3 regions of the Saccharopolyspora karakumensis genome follow, and region 1 is predicted to be linked to each of the others. Evidence: riboswitches for the same ligand, from Rfam matches in the RefSeq annotation. Region 1 holds a riboswitch; each other region holds the start of a gene.
What was found. A riboswitch is a leader RNA that binds a small molecule or an ion and turns the genes downstream of it on or off. The one in region 1 is predicted to bind cobalamin.
Positions count from the first base shown of each region.

Region 2: it holds a riboswitch for cobalamin, as region 1 does, so the genes downstream of both, E1202_RS18050 (ribonucleoside-diphosphate reductase subunit alpha) here and E1202_RS18320 (putative cobaltochelatase) in region 1, are expected to answer to the same signal.
Region 3: it holds a riboswitch for cobalamin, as region 1 does, so the genes downstream of both, E1202_RS12725 (ABC transporter substrate-binding protein) here and E1202_RS18320 (putative cobaltochelatase) in region 1, are expected to answer to the same signal.

Region 1 is NZ_SMLA01000028.1:11,120-14,342, reverse strand. It holds gene E1202_RS18335 (LysE family translocator) at 1-174, opposite strand, end outside; gene E1202_RS18330 (S1 family peptidase) at 473-1,291, shown strand; gene E1202_RS18325 (GNAT family N-acetyltransferase) at 1,371-1,859, shown strand; cobalamin riboswitch at 1,910-2,082, shown strand; gene E1202_RS18320 (putative cobaltochelatase) at 2,118-3,223, shown strand, end outside.
Region 2 is NZ_SMLA01000027.1:33,124-36,346, reverse strand. It holds partial or broken gene rox (rifampin monooxygenase) at 1-1,256, shown strand, start outside; cobalamin riboswitch at 1,317-1,538, shown strand; gene E1202_RS18050 (ribonucleoside-diphosphate reductase subunit alpha) at 1,586-3,223, shown strand, end outside.
Region 3 is NZ_SMLA01000014.1:110,479-113,701, forward strand. It holds gene E1202_RS12715 (iron-siderophore ABC transporter substrate-binding protein) at 1-531, opposite strand, end outside; gene E1202_RS12720 (SDR family NAD(P)-dependent oxidoreductase) at 752-1,522, shown strand; cobalamin riboswitch at 1,675-1,856, shown strand; gene E1202_RS12725 (ABC transporter substrate-binding protein) at 1,922-2,911, shown strand; gene E1202_RS12730 (FecCD family ABC transporter permease) at 2,908-3,223, shown strand, end outside.

The DNA of each region.
Region 1 (3,223 bases):
CACCGCGACCTGCAGCGCGCTGGCGCTGTGGATTCCGGCCAGCGCCAGCAGCCCCGCCTTGCGGCCGTGGTTCAGCGACGTGCGCAGCAGCAGGAAGACGTCCACTCCCGGTGTGATGATCACGACCGCGCTCGCCAGCAGGAAGGCGGGCAACGGCGTCGGGTCCAGGAGCACGGCGAATTCCTCTCCACTTCGGCAGCACGCACTGCCGCATCGCTTGATCAGGTTCTTCTCGTCATCCGGACAGGTGAGATCGGCGGATGCCGGTGGTGGAGGTACCCCGGTTTCGCGATGCCCTGGGATGGAGGCGCGACTGTCAACGGCGACATTCGCGAAAGGATTTGCTTCCGTAGTCGAGTTTAACGAAAAACTTTCCTGGGATGCTGTGAGTTGCGACTCGTGATGTTTCGGTGTGCGGGTGATTACGGTGTGTCCGCTCCGCCGATGACCGCGACAGCTGGAGGCACCGACTTTGGGCCGCGACGAACAGGGAATCGCCGACAAGACCCGTGCGCTGCGCGCGCTCGCCATCGCCGGAGCGGTCACCGCTCTTGCGGGCGCGAGCCCCGCCGCCCACGCGTCCCCGGCGATCACCGGGGACGACCAGCCGCAGTCCCGGATCCTCGGCGGCTCGGGCAGCACCACCGACGACGCGCCCTGGGTGGTCGCGCTGACCGACCGGTACGGCAACCAGTTCTGCGGCGGCACCCTGATCCGCGCGGGCGAGGTCGTCACCGCCGCGCACTGCGCGCACGATCCGCTCACCGGGGCCGAACGCTCGCCCGAGGACGTCCGCGTGATCGCCGGGCGCACCGACCTGCGCAGCTCGCAGGGCAGCGAAGCCGAGGTCGACGACGTGTGGGTGCACCCGGGTTACGAGGACTTCACCACCGGCGACGACCTCGCCGTCCTCAAGCTCAGCGCTCCGCTGCCGCAGCGCCCGCTTCCCGTGGTCGCGCCCGGCGAGACCGCGCCGTACGAGCCGGGCACCACGGCCCGCGTCTACGGATGGGGCCGGACCAGCGAGAACGGCCCGAACTCGGACACCCTGCGCTCGGTCGAGGTGCCCGTCGCAGCCGACGACGCCTGCCGCTCGGCCTACCCGAACTACGACCCGCGCAGCATGTTCTGCGCCGGGTACCCCGAAGGCGGGCGCGACGCCTGCGCCGGCGACTCCGGTGGGCCGATCGTCGCAGGTGGGCGGCTCATCGGCGTGGTGTCCTACGGCACCGGCTGCGGTCGTCCCGGCACGCCCGGCGTCTACACCAGGCTGTCGAACTACCCGATGTGAGCGGTGGGCGAGTGGTCTGCACAACTCCCGCCGCTGGCGAGTGCGGGAAACCGGGAAGTCCTGTGATATCCAGGTAAGGGTGACCCTTCAGCCGCTCGCGACCGCCGTGCAACGCGCCTACACCGCAGACCTCGACGCCTCCGACTTCTACCGGATGCTGCGGCTGCGGGTCGACGTCTTCGTCGTCGAGCAGGAATGCCCGTACCCCGAGCTCGACGGGCGTGACCTGGAGGACTCCACCCGCCACTTCTGGGTCGACTCCGCCGACGACTACGTGCTCGGATACCTGCGGCTGCTGGAAGACCCCGACGGCACCTACCGCATCGGCCGCGTCTGCACCGCCAAGAGCGCCCGGGGTCTGGGCATCGGCCGCAAGCTGATGCGCGCCGCCGTCGCCGAGGTGCAGAACTCGCCCGCCGTGCTGTCCGCCCAGGCCTACGCCAAGGACTTCTACGCCTCCTTCGGCTTCGTCGAGGCCGGGGACGAGTACCTCGAAGACGGCATCCCGCACGTCGAGATGCGACGCGAACCCCGCCGCGCGGGTGTTGCCGCCGGTCGCCGAATGTGAGTTGTGGCGCCGGATGGTTGGGCGCTTGATCGACGTCTGGGACGATGTCGGTGAATCCGTTTGCAAGGGGTGTTGGCAGGAAGCCGGTGCGAGTCCGGCACGGTCGGCGCCACTGTGACCGGGGAGCGGACCTCCCGCGCGAGCCACCGGGGTGACCTGGGAAGGCCGGAGGGACGTGACGATCCGGGAGTCAGGACACTGCGGCCCCTTGTTCCCGACAGCGGGGCGTCCGCACCCCGAGGAAGGAACCACACCGGCATGTCCGCTGCCCCTCGCTTCCCCTTCTCCGCCGTGGTCGGCCACGACGACCTGCGGCTCGCGCTGCTGCTCAACGCGGTGCACCCGCGCATCGGCGGTGTTCTGGTGCGCGGCGAGAAGGGCACGGCCAAGTCGACCGTCGTGCGCGCCCTCGCCTCGCTGCTGCCGACGCTGGACGTCGTCGACGACTGCCGCTTCGGCTGCGATCCCGCCGCGCCCGACCCGCAGTGCCCCGACGCGCCGCACGGCCCCACCGCGACCCGGCGGCCCGCGCAGCTCGTCGAACTGCCCGTCGGCGCCACCGAGGACCGGCTCATCGGCTCGCTCGACCTCGAACGCGCCCTGACCGAGGGCGTTCGCGCCTTCCAACCCGGCCTGCTCGCCGGAGCGCACCGCGGCGTGCTCTACGTCGACGAGGTCAACCTGCTGCACGACCACCTCGTGGACCTGCTGCTCGACGCCGCCGCCATGGGTCGCGCCCACGTCGAGCGCGACGGCGTGTCCGTCTCGCACGCCGCGTCGTTCCTGCTGGTCGGCACCATGAACCCGGAGGAAGGCGAGCTCCGGCCGCAGCTGCTCGACCGCTTCGGGCTCACCGTGCAGGTCGCCGCCTCCCGCGAGGTCGGCACCCGCACCGAGGTCGTCCGCCGCCGGCTCGCCTTCGAAGCCGACCCCGCCGGGTTCGCCGCCCACTGGGCCGATGCCGACGCCGAGCTCGCCGAGCACATCCGCGCCGCCCGTGCCCGGGTCGAGGACGTCGTGCTGCCCGACTCCGAACTCCGCCGGATCTCCGCGCTGTGCGCGGCCTTCGACGTCGACGGCATGCGCGCCGACCTGGTGCTGGCGCGCACCGCCATCGCCCACGCCGCCTGGCGCGGCGCCGACGCCGTCACCGAGGAGGACGTCGAAGCCGCCGCCCGCCTGGCCCTGCCGCACCGGCGCCGCCGCGACCCGTTCGACGAACCCGGCATGGCCGAGGACCAGCTGCAGCAGGCCCTCTCCGACGCCGCCGAGCAGGCCGAGGACCAGCCGCCGGAAGACCCCGACGACGACCCCGACGGAGGGCCCGACGGCGGTCCCGGTGGCGGCGGCGAACCGCAGGACGA
Region 2 (3,223 bases), on a different contig from region 1:
ACCAGCGGGGCATGCTGGAGCGGTTCCTGGCCGAAGGGACGAAGTACCCGCTCGGAGGGTTCTTCGCCGCCGTCTCCAAGCCCGCGCCCGTGCGGCTGGACACCGCGCACGGCTACGTGCTGGGCATCCCGCAGACCACGACCGAGCGGCTGCTGGCCGAGCGAGCCGCGGAGCTGGGAGTTGACGTCCGGCGGGGCTGCGAGCTGGTCGGGCTCGATCAGGACGAGGACGGGGTGACCGCCGAGCTCGCGGACGGCTCGCGGTTGCGGGCGCACTACCTCGTCGGTTGCGATGGCGGTCGCAGCACCGTCCGCAAGCTGTGCGGCATCGGGTTCCCCGGCGAACCGTCCAGAGTGGACACCTTGCTCGGCGAGATGAAGGTGACCGCGTCACCGGAGACGATGGCCGCGGTGACCGACGAGGTCCGCAAGACCCAGAAGCGCTTCGGCGTCGGCCCTCTCGACGGCGAGTGGTGCCGGGTCGTCGTGCCCGCCGCCGGTGTGGCCCAGGACCGTTCGACGCCGCCGACACTCGAGGAGCTCACCGGTCGGCTGGAGGCGATCGCGGGCACCGACTTCGGCGCGCACTCCCCTCGCCGCCTCGCCCGCATCGGCGACGCGACCCGGCAGGCCGAGCGCTACCGCTCGGGTCGCGCGCTGCTCGCGGGCGATGCCGCGCACATCCACCCGCCGGTCGGCGGCCAGGGGCTCAACCTCGGTCTCCAAGACGCGTTCAACCTCGGCTGGAAGCTCGCCGCGGAGATCGCCGGGTGGGCACCGGCGGACCTGCTCGACAGCTACCAGGACGAACGGCACCCGGTGGCCGCCGCCGTCCTGGACAACACGCGCGCGCAGATGCAGCTGATGGCCACCGACCCGGGCGCGCGGGCGGTGCGGCGGCTGGTGTCGGAGCTGATGGACTTCGACGAGGTCAACCGGCACCTGACCGAGAAGATCATCGCGCTCGACGTGCGCTACGACTTCGGCGGGGAGCACGACCTGGTCGGCAGGCGCATGCGCGATGTCGAGCTCGGGCCGGGTCGCCTCTACGAGCTGATGCGAGCCGGGCGCGGACTGCTGCTCGACCGGACCGGCGAGCTCTCGGTCGACGGCTGAGACGACCGGGTCGATCACGTCGGCGTCGGCGACGAGCTCGACCTGCCCGCCGTCCTGCTGCGCCCGGACGGTCACGTGGCGTGGGTCGGAGACGATCAGCAGGACCTCCTCCCCCACCTGTCGACGTGGTTCGGGAAGTGACTCATTTCTCCCGTCGACACGCCCATGTTGGTGTCGGTGGACGAGTCAGACCCAAGATGTAGAGTGTCGCTCGCTGGTGGTTCACCGGGCCCGCGCGGGTCCGGTGTGGCAACAGGGAACCCGGTGCGAATCCGGGACTGCCCCGCAGCGGTGAACGGGAACGACCGCCGTCATCACGCACTGGATGCCACGCGTCCGGGAAGCGACGGCCAGTAGGACCGGTCTTGCAGACGAGACCGGACGCCCGTGAGTCCGAAGACCTGCCATCGGCGCGCGCACGCCCGTGCGCGCCGTCCGGGACCTCGCGGGAGGGTCCACGCGGACATGCGATGGTCTTCGCTTCCGTCGCGTCCTCGCGTGCTGCCGCCGGTTCCGGGCATTCCTTCCGAGCTCGCGAGGAGAGAGTCCCGGTGACCGACACCGCACTGTCCGAACCCATCCCGCTCACCGGCGGCCGCGTGTCCACTGTGGTCGAGCAGTCCTGCGCGGGACTCGCCGACGTGGACCCGTCGGCGGTGCTCGCCGAGGTCGAGCGCAACGTCTACCCCGGCATCGGCGACGCCGAACTCGGCGAGGCGCTGATCATGTCGGCGCGCACGCTGGTGGAGTCCGAGCCGAACTACTCCCTGGTCACCGCCCGGCTGCTGCTGGACAAGCTGCGCGGCGAAGCGCTGAGCCACCTGGCCGGTGCGCCGCAGCAGACCGACCAGGAGCAGATGCGCGACCGCTACGCCTCCTACTTCACCGACTACGTGCGGAGGGGCATCGAGCTGGGCCGGCTCGACCCGGAGCTGGCCCGCTTCGACCTGTCCCGGCTGGGCGCGGCGCTGGAGGCCGAGCGCGATCTCGCCTTCGACTTCCTGGGGCTGCAGACCCTCTACGACCGGTACTTCCTGCACCACGACGGCGTCCGCTTCGAGCTGCCGCAGGCGTTCTTCATGCGGGTGGCGATGGGCCTCGCGCTGCGCGAGGACGACCGCGACGCGCGTGCCATCGAGTTCTACCGGCTGCTGTCGTCGTTCGACTTCATGTGCTCGACGCCGACGCTGTTCAACTCCGGCACGACCCGCCCGCAGCTGTCGTCGTGCTTCCTGACCACTGTGGACGACGACCTCCAGTCGATCTTCAGCTCCTACCGCAACAACGCGCTGCTGGCCAAGTACTCGGGCGGGCTGGGCAACGACTGGACACCGGTGCGCGGCATCGGCGCCCACATCCACGGCACCAACGGCGAGTCGCAGGGGGTGGTGCCGTTCCTGAAGATCGCCAACGACACGGCGGTGGCGGTCAACCAGGGCGGCAAGCGCAAGGGCGCGGTGTGCGCGTACCTGGAGACCTGGCACATCGATGTCGAGGAATTCCTGGACCTGCGCAAGAACACCGGCGACGACCGCAGGCGCACCCACGACATGAACACCGCGAACTGGGTGCCCGACGAGTTCCTGCGCCGCGTCGAGGCCGACGAGCCCTGGACGCTGTTCTCCCCGGATGAGACGCCCGAACTGCACGAGCTCTACGGCTCGGCGTTCGCCGAGCGCTACCGGGACTACGAGGCGGCGGCCGATCGCGGCGAGATCCGCGTGTTCCGGCGGGTGCGGGCGGTGGAGCTGTGGCGGCGGATGCTGACCATGCTGTTCGAGACGGGGCACCCGTGGATCACCTTCAAGGACCCGTGCAACCTGCGCTCGCCGCAGCAGCACACCGGCGTGGTGCACTCGTCGAACCTGTGCACCGAGATCACCCTGAACACCGCCGCCGACGAGGTCGCGGTGTGCAACCTGGGGTCGGTGAACCTCGCCCGGCACGTCACCGCCGACGGCCTGGACCGCGACCGGCTCGCTGCGACCGTGCGCACGGCCGTGCGGATGCTGGACAACGTCATCGACATCAACTTCTACACGATCCCCGAGGCCGAGCGCTCCAACAGCCGGCACCGGCCGGTGGGGCTAGGTCTGATGGGATTCTCC
Region 3 (3,223 bases), on a different contig from region 1:
CTTGCCCAGCGCCTTGCCGACCATGTCCAGCTGCTGGTCCCAGGTGGTCAGGTAGCTCTCGCCGCCCGGCGGGATGCTCACCACCGGAACGCCGAGCCGGTTGAGCAGGTTGTAGCGCTCCTTGTCGCCGCTGGCGCGGGTGTCGAGGACCAGGTCGGGCTGGAGCGCCGCGACGGCCTCCATGTCGACCTCCATGGTGCCGAGCATCTTCGGCGGCGTGGCGTAGCGCTTGTCGGCGGGGATCCACGGCGGGACGCCGTCGCCGCCCACCGGCAGCCAGTCGGCGGCGCCGACGGGCTGCACCCCGAGGCTCAGCGCGGTTTCGGCGTCGCCCCAGCCCAGCGCGACGACCCGCTGGGGACGCTCCGGAACGGTGACGTCACCGAACGCGGTCTCGATGGTGACCGGGAACTGGCCGTCCGCCGATCCGGCGGCAGGCGCGTCGTTCTCGGGACCGGCCGCGCCGCAGCCGGCCAGGGCGATTCCCAGCAGGACTGCCATGATCAGCCCCAGGGTCCGCATCCAGCGCATTTCCACACCTCGCAGTGAGTTAAGTGCGCCTAACCTAACTAACGCTCCGTGTGGAGTCCAGCCCGAGATCTACCCGCTGTGACCGACGTTCGTCACATTCGTCCACACCGGACGATCGACTGCTCACCCTCGGTTCATGAGCAACTTCCGGCCCGGTCGTGCGTTGAGCCTCACGAAGGCCCGGTCGGGGCGTTCGAGGGTGCGGAAGGACGCGATCGCGATGGACAGGCTCAACGGCAAGCGCGTGCTCGTGACAGGTGGAGCGTCGGGGATCGGGCAGGCCAGCGTGCTGCGCCTGCTCGACGAGGGGGCCAGGGTGCTGACCACCGACATCGACGAGGCCGGACTGAAGGAGACCTCGCGGCGCGCGGCCGACGCCGGCACCTGCGACCGACTGGGCACCCTGCCCCTGGACATCTCCCAGGAGGACGCCGTCGACGCGACGGTGCCGGCCGCGGCCGAGCAGCTGGGCGGGTTGGACGTGCTGGTCAACGCGGCGGGAATGCTGCGCAGCGCGCACACGCACGAGTGCTCGCTGGAGCTGTGGAACCGGATCCTCGCGGTCAACCTCACGGGCACCTTCCTGGTCACCCGCGCCGCGTTGCCCGCGCTGCTGGAGGCCGGAGGCGGGGTGGTGATCAACTTCAGCTCGACCTCGGCCAACTTCGCCCACCCGTACATGGCCGCCTACGCCGCGAGCAAGGGCGGCATCCAGTCGTTCACCCACAGCATCGCCCTGGAGTACGCCAAGCAGGGCCTGCGCGCCGTCTCGCTGGTGCCCGGCGCGATTCGCAGCGGCATCACCGAGACCACCGCGGACGGGCTGCCCGCCGACACCGACTGGGACCTGTTCACCAAGCTCTCCCCCGCCCTCGGCAGCGGATTCGCACCGCCGGAGCACGTGGCCGGGGTGGTCGCGATGCTCGCCTCCGACGACGGCGCCTTCATCACCGGCACCGAGATCCGCGTCGACGGCGGCACGCACCAGTAGTCCACAGTGGATCCTTCTTGACCCGGATCTTTCCGGAGCGAACCGGGCCTCCGCACAGCGTCATCACTGGTCACCGGCGATGCCACCCCGCAGCACGCGACGTCGAGGCGATCCGGCGCAACGGCCGCCGGATCGACGTCACCCCGGCCGGTTAGACTCGATCGCGAGCCGGTCGCGCCACGTGTGGCCGATGGGAATCCGGTCGGAAGCCGGAGCTGACGCGCAGCGGTAGGGGTGACGGGCGAGCCCGAGCCACTGGATCGCACTCGATCCGGGAAGGCGGCTCGCCCGGTGGAGCCCGAGCCCGAAGACCTGCCGGCTCCCCGGATCCGCACCCGGCTCCGGGAATCGGCCGACCAGGTCTCGCGCATGGGCCTGGGGTGAGGATTTCCGCACAACGTGTTCTTACGCTGGACGCGCACGGGCTTGATGCTGCTCTGCGCCACCGCACTCGCCGCCTGCAACGCACCCGCGACGGAGTCGGCTCCGCCTCGGGTGTCGCTGCCCAACTGCGACGGGCACGTCTCGGTGTCCGAACCACCGCGCCGCGCCGTGAGCCTCAACCAGTCGACCACCGAGATCATGCTGGCGCTGGGCCTGGCGGACCGGATGGTGGGCACCGCGACCTGGACCGATCCGGTCGATCCGGCGCTGGCCGCCGAGAACGCCCGGGTACCGCGGCTTTCCGACAACAACCCGTCGTTCGAATCGGTGCTGGCCGCCGAGCCCGACGTGGTGCTGGGCGCCTACCAGGCGGTGTTCACCGACGAGGGCGTGGCCTCGCGGGAGCGCTTCGCCGAGCTGGGGGTCCCCACCTACCTCTCGCCCTCCAACTGCTTTCCCGAGGAGGCGCCGCTCGCCGAGCCGGTCGAGCTCGACGACATCTACCGGGAGGTGCAGGAGATCGCCACGATCTTCGACGTCCCGCAGCGCGGCGAGGCGCTGGTGGCGCAGCTGCGGCAGCGGGTGGCCGACGCCCAGCGCAAGGCCGTTCCCCACCGGGACACCTCGGTGCTGTTCTGGTTCGCCCGCACCGAATCCCCTTACGTGGCGGGCTCGACCGGCGCGCCGGCGATCATGACCCGCACCCTCGGGGTGCGCAACGCCTACGACGACGTGCGCTCGATGTGGCCGCAGGTGTCGTGGGAGGACGTGCTCGCCCGCGACCCCGACCTGCTGGTGCTCGGCGACCTCACCCGCGACGGCGAAGGCGATTCCCTCGCCGCCAAGCAGGAATTCCTGCGCACCGACCCCGCGATGTCACGGCTGCCCGCCGTGGGCGAGGGCCGGTGGATGAGCATGACCGGCACCGAGATGAACATCAGCATGCGCACGATCACCGGCATCGAGCGGCTCGCCGACAGGTTGGCCGAGCTGGAGCGGCGGTGAGGACCGGACGCCTGCCCTCCTCGCTGATCGTGCTGGCCGGGATTCCGCTGCTGCTGCTGTCGATCGCCGTGGCGGTCACGCTCGGCCCGGCTCCCCTGTCGGTGACCGACGTGGCCGGGGTGGTGGGCGCGCGGCTGGGCCTGGGCGACACCGACGTGTCGCGGATCGGGCAGGGCATCGTCTGGCAGCTGCGGCTGCCGCGCGCGGTGCTCGCGGCGATCTGCGGCGCCGGGCTCGGGGTGTGCGGCGCGGTGTTGCAGTCGCTGCTGCGCAACCCGCTCGCCGACCCTTTCCTGCTGGGCGTGTCGGCGG